2 regions of the Paraburkholderia sp. SOS3 genome follow, and region 2 is predicted to be linked to the other one. Evidence: riboswitches for the same ligand, from Rfam matches in the RefSeq annotation. Region 2 holds a riboswitch; the other holds the start of a gene.

Region 1 (10,498 bases), on a different replicon from region 2:
GTTTTGCGATCGATATGACGCGCGACCTTGCGATCCGCACCATCATGTCCGGTATCGGATGCAGGCTGGTCGGGCCGTTGGGCAGACCAGTCGAATCCGACAAGGGCGGGATGAAATCGTAGTGAGTCAGGAAGTAGCCGGGCACGTCGCTCTGAAACACGACCACCTTGAGCTCCGGCGTCGTTTCGATCGCGTGGACCACAGCCTGCAACTGTGGAATGGAGTCAGGACCAAAGATGTTGAACGGCGGATTGTGCAACGTAGCTTGCCAATATGCCGGTGTTACGCGCCTGACACGTACCTGCTCTTGCGCGGCGCTCGAAGCGCTCGACCCAACCTTGTCGATCATGGTGCCTCCTCGAAAATGCGTTTGCACGGGGTGCGGTGCGAATCGGGAAGTCGACGCGGGTATAGAAGGAACTGCGCAACAGCGTCCATTTGCCGCGTTGAAGCGTTGCCAGTTCATCTGGGCCAGTAGGTCGGCCGGAGAAGATGTGCCGGTCAAGCGCGCACTTGCGGAAGTCCGATCGACCCGGTTTATGAACTGGTTCGGATACTAGCATCGGGCCGAAGCACGCGCTGCCACTACGCTCTCATGCTTGATCAGCAAGGGACAGCGCATCGCGTGGAGCGGGAAGCGCTATCAGGAACTTTTAACCGTGCCGGAAAAGATGGATCGGACGCGCTATGGCGTTTGAAGCGATCAGCACGGCGTCGACGCGACGTTGCGAGCTTGAGCCTATGATGAAGTTGGTCCAGGCCCGCGCCTCGGTCGAAGCGTGGCGATTGCAATGGAGGCCGTTTTCCGCAGAAGAATCCGGGCGGGATCATTGCGGACAGGCGTCGCGGCACGGCGCGTGCAACGGCACGCTCGCATCGATGAGGCAACCACAGGAGAGTGTAATGAAGCGCAAAGCATCGGCAGTCTGGCAGGGCGGTCTGCAGGACGGAAAGGGCAGCATCTCGACTGATAGCGGCGTGCTGAAAGACACGCAGTATTCGTTCTCGACACGGTTCGAAAGCGGCGTCGGCACGAATCCCGAAGAGCTGATCGCGGCCGCGCATGCCGGCTGTTTTTCAATGGCGCTATCGGCGGAACTGGGCAAGGCCGGCATCAAACCGGAGCGGATTGCGACTACGGCGACGGTCACCCTCGATAAAGACGGTGGCGGCTTTTCGCTTACCGCCTCGCACCTCGATGTCGTAGTCAAAATCCCCGGAGGCGACAAGGCCAAATTCGAAAAGGCTGCAGCGGATGCGAAAGCCGGCTGCCCAATCTCGAAGGTACTGAACGCAACGATCACGATGGACGCGAAGCTCGAGACCTGAGCGCGACCGGTATGGCGGGATGCCGCGGCAGAGGAACGACCTGTGCCGCGGCAAACCGCTTAGTGGTCGATTTATCGACTGACCAGTCATAAAAGCCGCAGTATGTCCGGACCGATCGTACCCAGGCTGCTCGCCGTCGGCTTCACGGTGACAGGCTGGGCGACGCTGCGACGCGTCGAACCGGAGCTGTTGTTTTATCTGGGGCTCGTCCGCCCGGGCGTCGTGAACACGACGCTGCAGATCAGTGCCGCGTTCGGTATTGCGGTAATCAGCGGCGTGTTCTTCGGCATCGTTCAGGGGCACGACGCGCCGCAAGCGTACGCGCGTGCGTTCGAAGGCAGCCTGAGCATCAACGCAATTCTGCTCGCGGCTTGCGTGGTGCCGAGCGTGAGGGTGGTGCGCCCTCAGCAGCGCGCGCTACGCCTTGCGCGCGAAAGTCGTGCACTGAACAATTGCGCGTGAATCGGGCAGAAACCCGCACGTGCGGAAAATATTCGTCACGCATCTAACCAGCCCTCGGTAATTACCCGTAAATAGCGCGATCTTTTTGACGGATTTCTGGCGCCGCGCGATTTATCGTGGTTCAGCAATGATCGGTCGGTTTATTGATGATTGGATTATGGGAGATTAAGTCTGCGCATTGCGAGTTAGCAAATATTATTGCACGCGTATGACATCGCACATGCAGGGAAGATTACAGGCGCGGTAGCCGCGCCCTTCAGACCCGTGTCGCAAGGGCATCAACTCTTACAGAGCGGAGAGCACGGAACTGACGGGCATCGGTGTCCCACATGCTGAACATTCGTTCTAAAATATTTTATAAGGTCACTTAATTAGCACGGGCCTCGGTATCTTTTTAGAAAAAGCTTGCTTGCGGAAAATCCGATTGATAATCTTGCGGCACTTTCAATTGATTCGACGGTAGTGCGTTTACGGCAGTGTTTGATCAGACGGCTCGACGCTTACGCTTATAACGGGGACATCATGCTGACTGCTACTCTCAAACCATTCGATACGACGCGTGCCGACCAATTCAACGTTGGCGATGTTGTCACGCTCAAGGCCGGCGGCCCGCGCATGACGGTCACTTACGCAGGGCCGGTGGCCGGTTCGGCGGCCGACCGGCTTGTCTGCCAGTGGTTCGACGAGCACGGCGAATTACGCCAGGACATTTTCGATTACGAGAACGTGCGTTGCGAGCCGCGCTCGATTCCGGCGGGCTCGGTGCAACTGCACAAGTTCATTCGGGTCGTGCTTCCGTGAGCGAGGCAAACGAGGTGCGCTTCCCTGAGCGCGCCTGTCGATAAACGGCCTGGATACGCTCTAGCGCCGCGCGTCCATGGCCATTCGCACGGCCAGACCCGTCAGCACCGTGCCCATCATCCAGCGTTGGACCACAAGCCATGTCGGCCGGCGCGCAAGAAACCCGGCAATCGAGCCCGCGGTCATCGCGACCGCCGCGTTCACGCACATGCTAAGCGCAATCTGCACGAAGCCCAGCGCGAGCGACTGGCCGAGCACGCTGCCGTGTAGCGGATCGATGAACTGCGGCAGCAGCGACAGGTATAGCACCGCGATTTTCGGGTTCAGCAGATTGGTCACGAAGCCCATCGCAAACAGCTTGCCCCGGCTGTCAGCGGGCAGTGCGCGCACCTGAAACGGCGAACGTCCGCCGGGCTTTACTGCTTGCCATGCGAGCCACAACAGATAAAGCGCACCGCCGAAGCGCAGCGCATCGTACGCGAAAGGCACGGCAAGCAGCAGCGCAGTAATGCCGAAGGCCGCAGACAACATATAGACGACGAAACCGAGCGCGACGCCGCCGAGGGAAATCAGCCCCGCCGTGCGTCCCTGGCAGATCGAGCGCGAGACGAGGTAAACCATATTCGGGCCGGGCGTCAGTGCCATGCCCAGTGCGACGAGGCCGAAAGCGAGAAGAGAGGTGTGTTCGGGCATTGCATGTCTCCGTGACAAGATCGAGGCAATGCCCAGGCGCGCGGCGATTCGCGATTCCGGCCAGCGGCGGAGTGCGGTTCGCGTTCCCCGATGGTGATCCATCTCGTAGCGCCAGTCGCGCGAACCACAAGATTATCCCATGACAACAGCTGTTGCGCGGCCCCTTGCGCGTGTCGACAGGAGGCCTATTCAGCGGTATGTCAGCCCGACAGCAGGGCCGGCGGCCGGCCCTCACTTTTCCCACTTCACTTCGACGAACGCTCGCGCGCCTTGGTGCGCGACGAGCGCAGGCGCACGCGATCGGCGAGCATCGTCGAAAACTTGCGCATGCTCACGATCTTGCGCGACTTTACGATTTCGCCAGCCACGTTTTTCGGCGGATTCGGCTGTAGCGCCCAGTAAAGCGCAAGCAGCCAGCCGAACACGGTCCAGCCGACCACGGCGTTGAAGAGCGCGATAGTCAGCAGATCGTAGCGTTTGCGCCGGTCGGCGATGATCGACGGCAGGAAATAGACTCCGAGCGCGGCGATAGCCGCGACGCCTTGTATAACGAGATTCTCCATGAGATTGCCAAGGGGGCGATGCATGACGAATGCACCATTGTCGCGCGAACGCTGCGCACGCGCAGCGCACAGCCACACCGCGCCGCATGCGGCGCGCGGCGACGCGCCCTTCGCTGCGCCGCGCATGATCGGGACTATCATGTGTTCTTTCACCGACCGGACATGCCGCGATGATTTCCGACGCCACCACGCAATCGAAACTTGACCCCACCACGCTGCGCGATTTCGTCGAGCGCAAATGGAACGACGAGATCGTGCCCGCGCTGACCGACTACATCGCCGTCCCGGCCAAAAGCCCGGCGTTCGATCCCGACTGGCAGAAGCACGGCTATATCGAGCGCGTCGTCACCGAAGCGGCGAAGTGGGCCGAAACGCAGCCGGTGCGCGGTCTGAAGCTCGAAGTGGTGCGGCTGCCGGGCCGCACGCCGGTGATCTTCTTCGAATCGCCTGCAACGCGCCCGGGCAGCACCGAAACCATCGTGTTGTATGGGCATCTCGACAAGCAGCCGGAATTCGCGGGCTGGCGCAACGACCTCGGCCCGTGGGTGCCGAAGCTCGAAGACGGCAAGCTCTATGGCCGCGGTGGCGCCGACGACGGCTACGCGATCTACGCGAGCGTCACCGCGCTCGCGGCTCTCGATGCGCAAGGCGTCGAACGGCCGCGCTGCGTCGGGCTCATCGAAACCTGCGAGGAGTCGGGCAGTTACGACCTGCTGCCGTATGTCGATGCACTGCGCGACCGGCTCGGCAAAGTCGGCCTCGTCGTGTGCCTTGATTCGGGCGCGGGCAATTACGACCAGCTCTGGCTCACCACGTCGCTGCGCGGCCTCGTTTCGGGCGACCTCGAGGTGCAGGTGCTCGACGAGGGCATTCATTCGGGCTCCTACGGCGGTATTGCGCCTTCGAGCTTCCGCATCATGCGCCAACTGTTCGAGCGGCTCGAAGACGCATCGACGGGCAATCTGCTGCCAAAGGGTTTTCATTGCCCGATACCGCCCGAGCGTCTGCGCGAAGCCGAAGCGACCGCGACGATACTCGGCGACGACGTGTGGAAGAAAATGCCCTGGGCGTGCGGTCAGGACGGCCGGCAAGTGCTGCCGACCACCACCGACCCGAAAGACGCGCTGCTCAATTCGACGTGGCGCCCGTCGCTTGCGGTGACCGGTGCGTCCGGCCTGCCGTCGCTCGCCGACGCGGGCAACGTACTGCGCCCGCGCACCGCGTTCAAGCTGTCGCTGCGGCTGCCGCCGCTCGTCGACGCCAGCAACGCTGTCAATGAATTGCAAGCGTTGCTCGAACTCGATCCGCCTTACAACGCGAAAGTCACGTTCAAGCCCGACAGCGGCGCGGCGACCGGCTGGAACGCTCCGGATGTCGCAAGCTGGCTCGGCGCCGCATTGAACGACGCATCGCGCCAGCACTTCGGCGCCGACTGTGCCTATATCGGCCAGGGCGGCACGATCCCGTTGATGAACGTATTGAAAGCGGGCTTTCCGCAGTCGCAGTTCATGGTGTGCGGCGTGCTCGGACCGAAGTCGAATGCGCACGGCCCCAACGAGTTCCTGCACGTACCGTACGGCAAGAAGCTCACGGCTTGCGTGGCCGAAGTGATCGCGGCCGCGCCGTGAACGCTCGGGTCTCCTGATCGCACGCGATCATGCACGGAGTACGTGCATCGTCGCCACGTACACCGAAATGTCGTGTCCCCGGCCGTGCCTTGCCGCGGCCGTCGTTCCTCTCGCGGCCCCTCGCGCCGGCCACCCGGCGCTATTCATTTCTTTCCGGTAATTCGAATAAAAATGCACCGGGAATATATCCGCTTCGCATTGCATAAACGGAATGAAATTTCCACAGAAAAATTGAAGCAAAGGTTCTAATGGCGTTACGCCCATCCATGCCGCGGCGGGCCTGATCGGGTAGTTCGCTGTACGTGCTCCCCCGCAATCGTTTGCGTCACGGAATGTCGGTACGAGTTACCGCAAAGTCGCGCTGGCCGGTCTGACGCGCGCACTCCATTAATTGTGCTGAAGTGTTAGCCAGCCGCTCTCGCGGGATTGTGGTCTGTTTTAGGCTCGTATAGCTCTTCCGACGTTTTATAACCTAAAAGGACCACTGGAAATGAACCTGAATAGCCATCACGCATGCCGTCCGTTCGTTGAAGCGGGCAGTCTTTCACAAATCTCGGCTTTTTACGAAGAAGAACGCAACATCATGTGGATGATGCTGCGGGCTCAACCACGGCCATGCTTCAACCTGGAACTCGTGCACGACATCCTGAGCCTCGCGCGCGCCGCGCAGGAATCAGGGCTGCCGATCGATTTCTGGGTGACGGGCTCGGTCATCCCAACCATGTTCAACGTCGGTGGCGACCTGAGTTTTTTCGCCGAAGCGATTCGCGCTGGCCGGCGCCAGGAGCTGATGGCCTACGCGCGCGCCTGTGTCGATTGCGTGCATGCGGCGGCGCGCGGTTTCGATACAGGCGCGATCTCGATCGCGATGATCGAGGGTACGGCGCTAGGCGGCGGATTCGAGGCGGCGCTCGCGCATCATTTCTTGCTCGCGCAGAACGACGCGAGAATGGGCTTCCCCGAGATCGCGTTCAATCTGTTTCCGGGCATGGGCGGCTATTCGCTCGTCGCGCGGCGCGCCGGCATGCGTCTGGCCGAAGAGCTGATCGGCGGCGGCGAATCGCACACGGCCGAATGGCACGCGGCGAAAGGACTGGTCGATCACCTGTTCGAACCGGGCGATGCGTACATCGCGACGCGAACCTTCATCGACACGCTGCGGCCGAAACTGAACGGCATCCGCGCAATGGTGCGCGCACGGCAGCGCGTGCTGCAGCTTTCGCGCTCGGAGCTGATGGAAATCACCGAAGACTGGGTCGAGGCCGCGTTCACGATCGAGGAGAAGGATCTCGCGTTCATGGAACGGCTCGTGATGCTGCAGAACCGCCGCACGGGTAACTTGCGTCATCACAACGCGAACGTTGCCTGATGCGCTTGGCCTGGCTCGTTTGAGGGGAGTTGGCAGAGGGTCTTGCAGGTCGCACGGATTGCGCCGTTCAGGCGATCAGCCGGACCTTCTGCCGGTCGACCAGCCATTGTTCGAATTCAGCAGCCGGCATCGGCTGACTGTACAGATAGCCCTGCACGTATTCGACGCCGAGGCCTTTCATAAAGAGTTCTTCGGCTTCGGTCTCGATACCTTCGGCGACCACCTGCAGTTGCAGCGCCTGAGCGACCGCTACCATCGAGCGCACGAGCGCCTGTGCTTTCCTGTCCGTGTTGATCGAGCACACGAAGCTGCGGTCGAGCTTGATTACATCGAGCGGAATGCGGCCGAGTTGCGAAAGAGACGAATAGCCCGTGCCGAAGTCGTCGAGGTGCACTTGCGCGCCGAGTTCGCGGAATTGCGTGATGAGGTCGATTGCCGCGGCTTCGTCTTCGATCAGACAGCTCTCGGTGAGTTCGAGATCGACGAGGCACGGATCGAGGTTCGCGCATTGCAGCGCCTCGCGGAAATGACGGACCACTGCGGTATCGACGAGCTGCCGCGCCGACACGTTGATCGCCACGCGCAGCGTGAGACCGCGCGCTTTCCATTGCGCGGCCTGCGCGGCCGCGGTCTGCATGACCCAGCGGCCGAGCGGACCGATCAGGCCGGATTCCTCCGCATAGCGAATGAACTCGCCCGGCATGATCTGCCCGCGCTCGGGCGAGTTCCAGCGCACGAGCGCCTCGACGCCGCACACGGCGCCTGTTGCGAGCGATAGCTTCGGCTGATAGTGCAGCGTGAGCTGTCCTTCGTCGAGGCCGCGCCGCAAGTTCGTATCGAGCCACATATACTCGGCGACCTTGCGGTTCATTTCCGGCGAGAACACGCGATAGGTACGCTTGCCGCCGTCCTTTGCAACGTACATCGCCGTATCGGCCGCGCGGACCAGCGATTCGAGGCTGTCGCCATGCTCGGGGAAGAGCGCGATGCCGATCGAGCAACCGGTGTAGACCTCGACGAGCCCGAGACTGAACGGCGTGCGCAAGCGTTCGAGAATGCGCTGCGCGGTTGCCTCGAGCGACGCGGCGGTCGCCGGCGACGACAGCACGATGAATTCATCGCCGCCCAGACGCGCAAGCGTGTCGCCTTCATCGAGGCAATCGCGCACGGTGGCCGACACGTCCTGAATCAGCCGGTCGCCGAACACGTGCCCGTAGTGATCGTTGACCTTCTTGAAGTTGTCGAGATCGAGAAACAGGATGCCGACCGAGGTGTCGGCCGCCGCACTCGCGATGGCCATGCGGATCTTGTCCTGAATCGCGTTGCGGTTCGGCAGGCCGGTCAGCGAATCGGTGTTCGCGAGTTCCGACAGACGCTCCTGCGCGCGGCGTTCTTCGGTGATGTCGGTTCCCGAACAGATCAGGAACTGCTCGTCCATGCCGCTGCCGCTTTGCACGAACTTGTTGCGAAACAGGAAGAGCCGCTCGCCGTGCACGGTGCGCACGAGCCGCTCGACTTCATAGGAGACGCCGCGATTGAAGAAGCCCGAGATATTCTGGCTCGACGCCGCGCCGGCTTCCGACGACATGAACAGCGCCCATACACTGCGCCCGATGACGTCTTCTTCCTTCATGCCTGTCAGCTCTTCGGCAAGGCGATTGAAGCGCTGGATACGGCCGTTGCGGTCGACGATCACGACCACCGAGTTCACTTCGGAGACGACCTGTTCGGCAAACGAGAGCCCATGGACGAGATCGCGCGCAACCGATTCCGTATCGTCGTATTCGGAGGCGGTCCCGGCCCATGTGCTGCTATTGAGCTTTTTCCCAACCAGATGCAGACGCAACGGTTCGCCATAGAGACGCACTTCGAGCGTCAGGTGCGACGTGACGCCGGTCAGCCTGCGAATCTGCGCGGCCTGTTGCGCGCTAAGCGCGACGGCGGCCGTGGCAGGGCCATCGCCTGTAACGGGCGACAATTCGAGCGCATTGCTGTCGCTCGACAGGCGCCAGCATGGACTATGGGTACCGAACCGTGCGTACAGCGCCTGGTGTACCTGATCGTATTGGTCGTCGTTCATGAATGAGGGTATCCGGGCAAAAATTGCCAGCTGTCCTCGCGCCGGTACAACGTAACCAGCAAAAAACGGACTCGAGCGGGCGATGGCAGACGGTCGGCGTGCGGAAAGCGGTCCCCATTGTAGCGAAGGAAGCACGGATTTCGGGCTCCGAACAGGTTAACGGTGTAGCGCAGAACATTCTTAATAGCAATAGCCAACGATGTTGCGCCGAGACAGACGTCGGCCGATTCTTGATTGCGCCACGAATCCTGAATATGCGCACTGGCTACCTGAAACAGGCCGCCGAGAGGCGACGCGCCTGCGTATCTGCGAGTTCAGCGGCGCCGCGCAAGGCACGCGCGCATCTGTTCGCGCGCGGCCGCATCCGTTTCTTCGAGGTAGTTGAATGCGTTGGCGGCTAGCGTGGCGACCGGCACGCCGTCTCGAAACAGCACGCGGTTGCCGGCGATGGCCGGCACCTTGTCGCCGGGCAGCAGCGTACCGACCAGATTGAGCGGATCGGTAGCGGCAATGCAAACGAAGGCGTGGTTGCCAGCGTCGTGCCGATCGGATGCGTCCTGCCTGCGCCGGCGCGCTTCGCGCAGCACTGGAATCGCTTCCGGCAGCGCGAACTGCTCGCCCGACAGCCCGTTCACGAAGCGTCCGCCGCGCACCTGGCCGCGTGCTTCGAGCCGTTGATAGACACGCAGCAGGTCGCGCCACGGCGGCAGCCATTGCGCTTCGCGTTCGAGCAGCCGCCAGAACACGACGCCATAGCGGCGCAGCAGCGTCAGCGCGATGTGCTCGACGACGTCGGACGGGAAAGGTGCGCGGCGCGCGGAAGAGGCGGCGCCGACACCCGAGGCCGCCGACGACCGCGCCGTCGTTGCGCTCGCAACGGTTGCCGCCGCATCGGAAACCGGCGCCTTGCGTCGCTGCACGAGCGCCCAGCGCCCCGCATCGTCCATCCCGCCGATCAGCGGCATCGCCGCGCGGCGCCGGCCGTGATGAAACGCACTGCGTTTGGCGGACGCGGGCTTGAGCAGCGCGCGCAAGCCGGCAAAACTATCGGAATGCACGAGGCCCGCCGCGACCAGTTCGCCGAGTGCATTTTCGAGTTCCACTGGAAGCAGATGCGCATCGGCCACGAGTTCGTCGAAAAACATCGCGCCGTGACTGGCCAACGCTTCGTACACGAGCTGCGCGCGCGACGAGAGCTCAAGCTGCGCGTGAGAATCGAACAACGCCTGCCACGCATTGAGATGGCGTCGCGGCAACAGTACGACAGGCGTGCTGCGCACAGGCGCGCTCGTCGTGCGCGAACGCTCGGTCAAGCGTGTCCATACGATCTTGCCCGCGCGGCACAGTTCATCGAGCAGCATCGGCGAGTAGTCGTTCATGCGCGCGGGCAGGATGTCTTCTTCCCACGCGGCGGCGCCGGCTTCGAAGCCTTCCATCTGATCGAGCACGGCTGCGAGCGCGTCGCGGCCCGTACCGCGCGTCTCCGGCGTCACGCGTTGCCACGCGAACAGGAAGCGCATGAAGTCATGGCGCTCGACGGGTTCGATCTCGCGCCTGAGCTTGCGCACCGTGT
Region 2 (10,498 bases):
TTGTGTGTCATTGCATAAACGGGCCCCAGGACGGCTCGCGCACGCTGCCACCCTGAACGGACAGGACCTGCCGCGTCCGACCATCGGTCGATACAGCGGCCAACACGCCACGGCCGTTCACCTGAGTGGCGTAAAGGATGTACTGACCATTCGCCGCAAAACTCGGCGATTCGTCATGTGTTGTGTCGGTGAGCGCCGTCGCGACGCCCGACTGCAGATCCTGGATGTACAGCTTGAAACCGCCGCCGGTGCGCGAAATATACGCGAGTTGTTTGCCGTCGGGGCTCACGCGAGGGCTCGTGTTATAGCTGCCGGTGAAGGTCACGCGCTGCGCAGCGCCCGCGTTTTCGCCCGCGGCCGGCATTTTGTAGATTTGCGGCTGGCCGCCGCGGTCGCTCGTGAAGTAGATCGTCTGGCCGTCCGGAGAGAAATCGGGCTCAGTATCGATCGAGCTGCCTTGCGTCAGGCGGCGCAGACCGCTGCCGTCCGCATTGACGGCGAAGATCTGCGTGTTGCCGGTGCGCGAAAGGGCCAGTGCGAGCGTGCGGCCGTCCGGCGACCACGCCGGCGCGCTGTTGTTACCCTTCTGATCGGACACGATGATGCGCCGGCCGGTCGGCAGGTCGTGGATATAAACGATTGGCTTCTTCTTCTCGAACGACACGTACGCGACCTTCGTGCCGTCCGGCGACCATGCCGGCGAGATGATCGGCTCGGGGCTCGACAGCGCGATATGCGCGTCCTGCCCGTCCGAGTCGGAGATTTGCAGCTGGTAGCGGCTGCCGACCTTGATCACGTATGAAAGGCGCGTGGCGAAGACGCCGCGTGTGCCCATCAGCTTCGCGTAGATGTAGTCGGCTACCTTGTGCGCGCTCATGCGCAGACCGCTCTCCGGGCTGACGAGTACGAGACCGCCGAGGTTTTCGCCCTTGACCGTGTCGTAGAGCTTGAAGCGCACTTCATACTGGCCGTCGGGGCGTTTCGTCACACTGCCGGCGACGAACGCGTCGGCACCCTTGGCCTTCCAGCTGCCGAGGTCGACTGTATCGCTCTCCGAGACCGGCGTGGACCCCGCGTCGATATTCGTGAACTTGCCGCTGCGTTGCAGATCCTGCCGTACGATCGTGCTGATCTGCTGTGGGGAACTGCTTTCGTTGGCAAAATTCGCGGTCGCGATCGGAAACTGCGTGGACCCGACGCCCGTCACGAGGACGTTCAGCTGTGCATGTGCCGCACCGCCTGCCGTAATCAGGCAAGACGCCACCAGTGTTCGCAGGCCTAGCTTCGTCATCAAACTCATGCTTTATCGATTCCCCAAAGTACAAAAACCTTCACAACTGCAAACAGACACAAGCACGCAGAAATCGTTCCCGAAGGCTTGCCAGCCGTGCCAGGCCTCGCTCACAGCTTTCAGCATGCCTTAAGGGCCGGGGCGCGTCCGCGCAAGTCGCGCCGCGTTCGGTCCAACGATACGTGCATGCGCCACTTACCCCACCTCAACCCGCCGGACGCAGCGTAATGGTAAAACTGGCCGGTGTCTTGCCATTTGTATCTTGCGGCATCGGATCCGAACGCTGGACCGCGCGCAGCGCCGCGTCATCCCACTGCGAATTGCCGCTGCTGCGCGTGACGGTTGCCGACAGCAATGTCCCCGTCGGCGCACAGCGCACCGAGACCACGGTCTCGAGCCCTTGCGTGTCGCCGGCCCAGACGATATTCGGCCGCACGCGCCGTTGCACCTTCTCCGCGTAGCCGGGCGACGTGGCGTTGCCGCCCGCGCCGCTGCCCGTGCCGCTCTTCGCGAGGCCATTGCCGGTGGAGCCCTCGCCGCCCGCCATGCCTTGCAGTGCCGCGAGGCGCTGGCGGCGCTCCGCGTCGAGCTTCTTCGCCGCTTCGGCCTGGGCCGCCGCCTTCGCCTTCGCTGCCTTTTCCGCTTCGGCCTTCTTCTGCTCGTCGGCCTTCGCCTGTTGTTCCTTCTGCTGCTGCTCTTTCTGCTGCTGCGCTTTCTGCTGCTCTTCCTGCTGTTGTTTTTTCAGCTGATCCTGCTTCTGTTGCTCGGCCAGCTGTTGCTGCTTGAGCTTTTGCGCCTGCTGCTGTTGCTGCTGCTTCTTCAACGCCGCGGCCATCGCGGCCTGTTCGGCGGCGAGCTGCTGCTGACGCTTCGCGTCGGCTTCCTGTTGCGCCTGCAACTGCTGTTGCCGTTGCTGCTCGGCCAGCTGTGCTTCGCGCGCAGCCTCCTGCTGCTTGCGTTTTTTCTCCTGGAGCGCGATGTCCGCCTCCTCGTCCTGCACGGGCGGCGCGGGCGCGACCGGGGCGGGCGGGGGCGGGGCGACGCGAGGCGTCGACAGATCGGGCACCGACGTCCAGATTTCGGCTTCCGCGCCTGCGGGCGTGCTGTTTTGCCACTGGATGCCGTGATACAGGAAGAAACCGAGCAGCACATGCATCAACGCCGCGAGCGCGAACGCGCGCCACGTGCCGCGCTCACGCGGCGGCTGCAACGGATAAGCGGATTTCTGGCGAATCATTGCGATTTGACGAGCAATCCAACGCGCTTGACGCCGCGCGCTTTCAGATCGGACATCACGTTCATCACGACCTCGTACTTCACGGTCTTGTCGGCGGCAATCACGACCGGCTGGTCGGGATGCGATTGCTCGCGGTCGGTGACGAAGCTGTTCAGGTCGGCCCGCGTCATGGTTTCCTGCTGCGTGGTGCCCGCGTCGTCCTTGTAACGCACGCTCATGTTGCCGTCGGCGCGGATATTCACGACCACGGGCGGCGTCTGCTGCTGCGGCGCGGCGCCGCCGACGGTGGGCAGATTGACGATCGACGGCGCGACGAGCGGCGCCGTCACCATGAAGATGACGAGCAGGACGAGCATCACGTCGATATACGGCACGACGTTGATGTCGGACATGGCGCGGCGCGAACGGCCGCCGCGCATGCTGGAACGGATCGATGAACCGGCCATCGTGGACTCCTTAGTGCGCCTGGCGCTGCAGGATATTCGAGAACTCTTCGATGAAGGTCTCGAAGCGGATCGCGAGGCGGTCGATATCGTGAGCGTAGCGGTTGTACGCGACCACGGCAGGAATCGCGGCGAACAGGCCGATTGCGGTGGCCGTCAGCGCTTCGGCGATGCCCGGCGCGACGTTCGCGAGGGTGGCCTGCTGCACGTTCGCGAGGCCGCGAAACGCATTCATGATGCCCCAGACGGTGCCGAAAAGACCAATGTAAGGGCTCACCGAGCCGACCGACGCGAGAAACGCGAGATTCGCTTCGAGCACGTCCATTTCACGCTGGAAAGCCGCCCGCATTGCGCGGCGCGCGCCGTCGAGAATCGCACCCGGATCGTTCAGGCGCTTTTCCTTGGCCTTCAGGAATTCACGCATGCCGGCTTCGAAAATACGCTCGAGCGCACCGATGCGATGACGGTTGTTCGCGGCGCTCTGATACAGCGCCTGCAGGTCGCCGCCGGACCAGAAATCGCGCTCGAAGCGTTCGGTCTGGCCGCGCGCGCGGCGAATTGCAAACCACTTGCGGAAGATGAACGTCCAGGACATCAGAGACAGCAGCAGCAGGAGCGCCATCACCGCCTGGGCCAGCAGGCTCGCATTAAGAACGAGGGAAATGATCGACAGATCTTGTGTAGTGTTCATATAGGTTCGCTGTAACGTCCCGCTAGGGGCGTCCGGCTGAAAGGCGGATCGAAGCGTTCGGTGGGAGAACCGGAAGCTTCGGCGAACCGTTTCGCCGAACCATGCTTGGTCTTGTTCTGACCGTTACGAGTTCACTGGCCAGGTAACAACGGTGCTCACTCGTTAGCCGTTGACATGCCTGTCGTTGTATTGCTCGAGCCGGTGCTTGCGCCCGAACCGGGCGGCCCGCGCCGCAACGCGGCGAGGACGGCCGGCGCAATCGCGGCGGGCCGCAGCGCCGCTGCGTCGACACAGCCGATGCGGATCGTGCCGGTGGCGAGCAGCGTATCCTGGCGCCACGCTTCCTGCACGAAATCGACCGTTGCGCGGCCGAGCCGTTCGATCCGGCTGACGATCGCGAGCGAGTCGTCGAGGCGCGCCGGCGACCGGTAGTCGAGTGCCGTGCTGCGGACGATGAAGAGCGTGCCGGTTTCGCTCGCGAGCCTGCCTTGTTCGATTCCGCAGGCGCGCAGCCATTCGGTGCGCGCGCGTTCGAAAAACTTCAGGTAGTTCACGTAGAACACGATGCCGCCGGCGTCCGTATCTTCGTAGTACACGCGAATCGGCCATGTGAAGCCGATTTCGGCGCCGGGCTGACTGCCAGGAGTTTTCATGCCGCGCATTTTACCGGAACCTGACGGGCTGCCTGCTTTTTTGGCACTGGTTTCATTCACTTTTCCCGCTCCGGGCATGCTCAGCCGCGATGAACCGACAGGCCGGCGAACGACTGCGCAACCGGCATCAATTCGATCGAATTGATGTTCACATGCGCCGGGCGCGTGGCGACCCAGAAGATCGATTCGGCGATGTCTTCGGCCGTGAGCGGCTGCATGTCCTTGTAGATGCCCGCGGCCTTCGCGTCGTCGCCGCGAAAGCGCACGTTCGAGAATTCGGTGCCACCGCACAGGCCCGGCTGGATGTCGGTCACGCGCACCGCGGTGCCGGTCAGATCCGCGCGCAGATTCAGGCTGAATTGCGCAACGAACGCCTTGGTCGCGCCGTACACATTGCCGCCGGCATACGGCCAGCTGCTTGCGACCGAACCCAGGTTGATCACGTGGCCGCGGTTGCGCGCGACCATGCCCGGCAGCAGCGCGCGCGTCACTTGCACGAGGCCTTTGCAGTTCGTATCGATCATCGTTTCCCAGTCGTCCAGATCGGCCCTGTGGGCCGGCGCGAGCCCGAGCGCGAGTCCCGCGTTGTTGACGAGCACGTCGACCGCGGCGAAGCCGTCGGGCAGCGCGGCCGACAGCGCCTGAATAGCCGCGCGGTCGCGCACGTCGAGCTGCAGCGGCAGCAGGTTCTCGCCGAGTTCGCGGGCGAGGGCGTCGAGGCGGTCCTTGCGGCGCGCGGTCGCGACGACGCGATGGCCGCCTTTGACAAAAGCACGCGCGATGGCAGCGCCGAATCCGGCAGACGCCCCGGTGACAAAGACGATCATTCCAGTTTCCGTTGGGTTGAGAAAGGCGACAAGCCTACTTCCATTGCGGCGCCCGATCAACCGCGCCGCGGCGGCCGGATCGGGCGGGCCGCCGGATCTCGTGCCGGGCGCCGCGAAGTGGGCGCAAGTAGCGAATTCGTCAGGCTTTTTTGCATCACTGCAGGCGCCGTGGGGCTGGTTGCCTATTCGATGCGCTTCCAATAAACTAACGCGCTCATCCCTGCGTGACTGGCGATAGAACCCTACGGGTTCAAGGTGGAACAACCCACCGTGAAGCGCGGGGCTCCGTTTTGCCGTTCGCCTGGGCAGCTGTGATCCGCGCGCGATCCTTCGTGCTGCCGGTCGCTGGCCTGCCTCGCGTGTGCGGCGCCTCTGCAGTCCGCATATCCAGGCTTCCAGTTTCCTGCCGCACCGCGCGTGAGCTTGCGCGCTTTGCGCACGCCTCTCGCGTGCCGCTTTGTATGCTGTTATGCGCAAGATCGAACGCATATGCACGTGCGGAATCACGGTCAACCGAACATTCTCAACGGAACGCACATGTTTGATAAAGCCCAAAGCACCATTGCGAACGTCGACCCGGAAGTCTGGCAGGCGATCGAGCAGGAAAACCATCGCCAGGAAGAACACATCGAGCTGATCGCGTCGGAGAACTATACGAGCCCGGCCGTGATGGCCGCGCAAGGCTCGCAGCTCACGAACAAGTACGCGGAAGGGTATCCGGGCAAGCGCTATTACGGCGGTTGCGAGTATGTCGATATCGTCGAGCAGCTCGCGATCGACCGCGTCAAACAGCTGTTCGGCGCCGAGGCGGCGAACGTGCAGCCGAACTCGGGCTCGCAGGCGAATCAGGGTGTGTTCTTCGCCATGCTCAAGCCCGGCGACACGATCATGGGTATGAGCCTCGCGCATGGCGGCCACCTGACGCACGGCTCGCCCGTCAATATGTCGGGCAAGTGGTTCAACGTCGTGAGCTACGGACTCGACGCGGCTGAAGACATCGATTACGAAGCGGCCGAGAAGCTTGCTCACGAACACAAGCCGAAGCTTATCGTCGCGGGCGCGTCTGCGTTCGCGCTGCGCATCGACTTCGAGCGGCTCGCAAAAATCGCGAAGGCGGTCGGTGCGTATCTGATGGTCGACATGGCGCATTACGCAGGTCTCGTCGCCGCCGGCGTCTATCCGAACCCGGTGCCGCACGCCGACTTCGTCACCACCACGACGCACAAGAGCCTGCGCGGCCCGCGCGGCGGCGTGATCCTGATGAAGGCCGAATATGAGAAGCCGATCAACTCGGCCATCTTCCCCGGCATCCAGGGCGGACCGCTGATGCATGTGATCGCCGCCAAGGCAGTGGCGTTCAAGGAAGCGTTGTCGCCGGAGTTCAAGGAGTATCAGCAGCGCGTGGTCGAGAACGCCCGCGTGCTTGCCGAAACGCTTGTGAAGCGCGGCCTGCGCATCGTCTCGGGGCGCACCGAGAGCCACGTGATGCTGGTCGATCTGCGTGCGAAGCACATCACCGGCAAGGTGGCCGAAGCAGCGCTCGGCGCAGCGCATATCACGGTGAACAAGAACGCGATTCCGAACGACCCGGAAAAGCCATTCGTGACGAGCGGCATTCGCCTCGGTTCGCCCGCCATGACAACGCGCGGCTTCGGCGTCAAGGAAGCCGAAGTGGTGGGTAACCTGATTGCCGACGTGCTCGACAATCCGGAAGACGCCGCCACCATCGAGCGCGTGCGTGCGCAAGTCGCCGAGCTGACGAAGCGCTTCCCGGTCTATCGCTAGCCGACCATGCGCTGCCCGTTCTGCCGGCACGACGATACGCAGGTCGTCGACTCCCGCGTATCCGAAGACGGCGCCGCCATCCGGCGGCGGCGCCGTTGTCCGGCTTGCGACAAGCGCTTTACCACTTACGAGCGCGTCGAGCTCGCACTGCCGTCGGTCGTGAAGAAGGACGGTAGCCGCGTCGAGTTCGACCGCCGCAAGATCGTCTCGAGCATGAAGCTCGCGCTGCGCAAGCGGCCCGTTGCAGCCGACGCAATCGACGCCGCCGTTGCACGCATCGAATATCAGTTGCTCGGCAGCGGGGAGCGCGAGGTGCGCAGCGAACGGCTCGGCGAACTCGTGATGAACGAGTTGCGCGCGCTCGACACGATCGCCTATGTGCGCTTCGCATCCGTTTACCGGCGTTTCGAAGATGTGTCCGAGTTCGAGGACGTGATCGAGGAGTTTCGCCGCATGGCTTCGCCGCCCGGTCCGCCCAAACCCCGGCGCAAGCGCTGATCGGGCTGCAACCCACGGTGCAGCGCGCAGGCCTTCCGTTCGCGGCCCGGCAGGCCGCTTCGGCGGCAAGGCGAAAGCGGCCGGATGCTCGCCGGCACTGTGCGCCACCGCATCCGCTATCAGTTCGATCTGCTGCATTCTTCCCCCTCCCGAGCGTCGGGTCTCTTCGATGCGTTACCGTCGTGCCGCGTTCGACAGACACGCAATGTTGCGTGCGTTTGCCTTTGCGCGCTACCTGGCCATTCGGCATATTGTTAGCACCCTGAAGCAAAGGTAGATTCGCAGCCATCGTTGCTGACAACGGAGGCTGACGATGAGAAACGATGGCTGGACGAGATGCGTACGATGCGGCTTCACGCTGCTCGAAACGCTGGCGGTGGTCGCGTTGCTGGCTCTGCTTGCAGCGATGGCGACACCTTCGTTTGTCGCATGGCAGATGCGCGATCAGGTGGAGGCGCGTGCCCATGCATTGCTCTCAACCCTTGCTTACGCACGCAGCGAAGCGATCAGACGGGGCGTGCGCATTACCGTGTGCCGCATCGACGCGGCGAGACACTGTCTCGCCGCGGGGCAGGCCTGCCGCTCCGGCGCGGTGGACTGGTCATGCGGTTGGGCCGTGATGATCGAACGGGCGGGCGCCATGTTCGCGCTGCGAGCGCAGCCGGAATTCGCGGCGGTCAGCATCGCCGGCGCGTCGACGAATCTCACGTTTACGCCGCCCGCGGGACAGACGATCGGCAGCTTTCGCAGCTTCGATCTCGCGCCGCGCGTTTCGTCGAAGGCGACACAAGGCAACGCGTGGCGCCGTTGCATCCGGATTGCGGCCGGCGGACGGGCGCGTATCGCCGAGGGCGCTTGCGGGGCGTCGGCATGAAGATCTCACGCTTGCGCTTGCGAACCTCGAAGGCCGGTTCACACACCGCTTTTACTCGTGGCGAATCGCTGATCGAAGTCATGCTTGCGGTCGTGTTGACCGCGGTGACCGCACTCGGTCTGATTGCCGCGCAACTATGGATGATTCGCGATGCTCGAGCAGCGGCGGCGCGTGAGCACGCAGCGCTCGTTGCAGACGCGCTCGTCGAAGCGATGCACGGTGCGTCGCGCAGCAGCGCGGCGCTCGTGCAATGGCGTACTCGAGCGGGCTATCTGTTACCGCAAGGCGAGGCGTCGGTGAGCGGCAGCGGCGATCGGACATCGGTGGCGCGTGTCACGTGGCACACGCTTGCCGGTGCATCGCGTTCGGGCGAAGTGATCGACATGCCGCCGCCATGCGGCGATGTCGCGGTGCCGGCTGGCACGGCCTGCGTCGTTCTTGCGTTTGCCGAATGATGCGATCGGTTCTTCGCATCCGCGGGCACACGCTGCTCGAACTGACGATCGCGGTGGCGCTCGGCCTGATCGTGACAGCGGGCGCGATATCGCTGTACCGGTCGCAGCGGCTCGCTCTCGTGCGCGCCAACGATGCTGCGCAGATGCACGAAGCCGGGGTGACGGCCCTCACGATGATCGCGCTGCAATTGCAGATGGCCGGATTCACGCCTGCTGATTCCCCGTCGGCGACCCTGCTGTTCGCCTCCGGCGCTCTCTTCGGCTGCTCGTCTGCGCGTCCGGCCGGAACGGACGATCGCCTCACGTGCGAAGCGCTCGCGAGCCGCTCGGATGGCATCGCGATCCGATATGTCGCCGACAACGTATCGACGTGGCCGTCAGCCGCCGCGCAGCCGACCGATTGCCTCGGCCAGGGGCTCGCGCACACGCTTGCCGACGCGCCGGGTGCACCGGTCGTCAACCGCTTTTACGCGAGAGCAAGCGGCTCGACGGGGGAGCCCGAACTTTACTGCGAGGGCAGTGGCAGCGCGGGTTCGTCGCAGCCGCTCGTCGAAGGCGTCGAACGGTTGCGGTTTCGCTATTGGCTGGCCGGCGCGCCCGCGGCGCTCGATGCGTCCGCGCTCACGCTCGCCCAATGGCGCAGTGTGGTTGCGGTCGACGTTTGCGTGCTCGTGCGTGGCGCCCGCGACGCCGCGCCGAGTCGCTATGTCGATTGCGACGGCGTGTCGTTATTGGGCCCGGACAAGCGCGCTCGTGAGGCGTTCTGGCGGCGCGTCGCGATCCGGAATAACAGTGGAGGTGCAACATGATGCGTGGCCGACCGAAGCGGATGCTCGCGATGAAGCGTTACACAGTACGGCGCGGTGGGCGCGCTCCGCGACGCGACAATGCGCCCCGGCGCTCGCGCAATCGCGGTGCGGCGTTGCCGATCGTCCTGATCCTGTCGTCGATGATGCTCGCTACATCGGCCGCGTGGTTCGAGACATCGGTTGCGGCGGCCCGCGGTGCGGCTAATTTGCAAGACCAGTTCGTCGCGTTTCATGCGGCGGATTCGGCGCTGACGTTGTGCGCACAACGTGTTGCGGCGGGCGAAGTGCTGTCTCGCGAAGCTGCAGTAAATGGCGAACCCGCTGCGTGGAAAGTGTCCGCCGCGTTCAACGCCGCCGCATTTGCTCCGATTGCCGTGTGGCCGGGTTCGTTCGAACCTCCGCAATGCGCAGTCGAGGCATGGCGTCTCGCCACGCGTCCCGCCGCGAGCGCATGGCTGCTCACCGCGCGTGGTTACGGCCGCACGCGCGATACGCAGGCGTGGTTGCAGCTTCAGCTCGTGGTAGACAACGGCATCGTCGAGCGTCATTGGCGGCGTATCGTGGCTCGGCCCTTTTGAGCGGACTGAGCAAACTGAGCGGACGCCCCATTTGTTTTCGAACCATTGTGATGCCGGGATCGACCGGATGAAGCGCTATTCCATGAAGCACCACGCCGCAAAGCACCACACCGGCGCCTTCACGCTACTCGAACTCGTGATTGCGCTCGCGATCATCGCCGTACTCGCCGCATTCGCGTTGCCGTCGTACCGGGCGCAGCTCGCGCGCGGACACAGAACGGATGCGACCTCGGCACTCTATCGCGCGGCGCAGTATGTTGAATCGGCGCTGCGTGGCAGCAGCACGGTCGCATTGCCGCCAGGCTTCGATCAGGCGCCTCAGTCCGGCACGCCCGTCTATCGGCTGCAGGTGTTGTC

Evidence for each region. Region 2 has a riboswitch for ZMP and ZTP ahead of glyA (serine hydroxymethyltransferase). Riboswitches for the same ligand answer to the same signal wherever they lie in the genome.
Region 1: another riboswitch for ZMP and ZTP. It lies ahead of BTO02_RS31560 (LysE family translocator); the one in region 2 lies ahead of glyA (serine hydroxymethyltransferase).

What each region holds. Positions count from the first base shown of each region.
Region 1 covers NZ_CP018812.1:2,583,711-2,594,208, reverse strand. Annotated here, with positions in the region: gene BTO02_RS31580 (enoyl-CoA hydratase/isomerase family protein) at 1-505, opposite strand, end outside; gene BTO02_RS31575 (OsmC family protein) at 904-1,329, shown strand; gene BTO02_RS31570 (hypothetical protein) at 1,432-1,791, shown strand; gene BTO02_RS31565 (YodC family protein) at 2,314-2,592, shown strand; gene BTO02_RS31560 (LysE family translocator) at 2,653-3,285, opposite strand; ZMP/ZTP riboswitch at 3,309-3,414, opposite strand; gene BTO02_RS31555 (superinfection immunity protein) at 3,531-3,848, opposite strand; gene BTO02_RS31550 (M20 family metallopeptidase) at 4,019-5,476, shown strand; gene BTO02_RS31545 (crotonase/enoyl-CoA hydratase family protein) at 5,967-6,845, shown strand; gene pdeR (cyclic di-GMP phosphodiesterase) at 6,913-8,925, opposite strand; gene BTO02_RS31535 (DEAD/DEAH box helicase) at 9,240-10,498, opposite strand, start outside.
Region 2 covers NZ_CP018811.1:3,839,460-3,849,957, reverse strand. Annotated here, with positions in the region: gene tolB (Tol-Pal system beta propeller repeat protein TolB) at 8-1,300, opposite strand; gene tolA (cell envelope integrity protein TolA) at 1,497-2,528, opposite strand; gene tolR (protein TolR) at 2,525-2,974, opposite strand; gene tolQ (protein TolQ) at 2,985-3,662, opposite strand; gene ybgC (tol-pal system-associated acyl-CoA thioesterase) at 3,818-4,324, opposite strand; gene ydfG (bifunctional NADP-dependent 3-hydroxy acid dehydrogenase/3-hydroxypropionate dehydrogenase YdfG) at 4,396-5,142, opposite strand; ZMP/ZTP riboswitch at 5,357-5,456, shown strand; gene glyA (serine hydroxymethyltransferase) at 5,680-6,927, shown strand; gene nrdR (transcriptional regulator NrdR) at 6,934-7,425, shown strand; gene BTO02_RS17080 (GspH/FimT family pseudopilin) at 7,739-8,299, shown strand; gene BTO02_RS17075 (type IV pilus modification PilV family protein) at 8,296-8,754, shown strand; gene BTO02_RS17070 (PilW family protein) at 8,751-9,563, shown strand; gene BTO02_RS17065 (pilus assembly PilX family protein) at 9,560-10,141, shown strand; gene BTO02_RS17060 (type IV pilin protein) at 10,209-10,498, shown strand, end outside.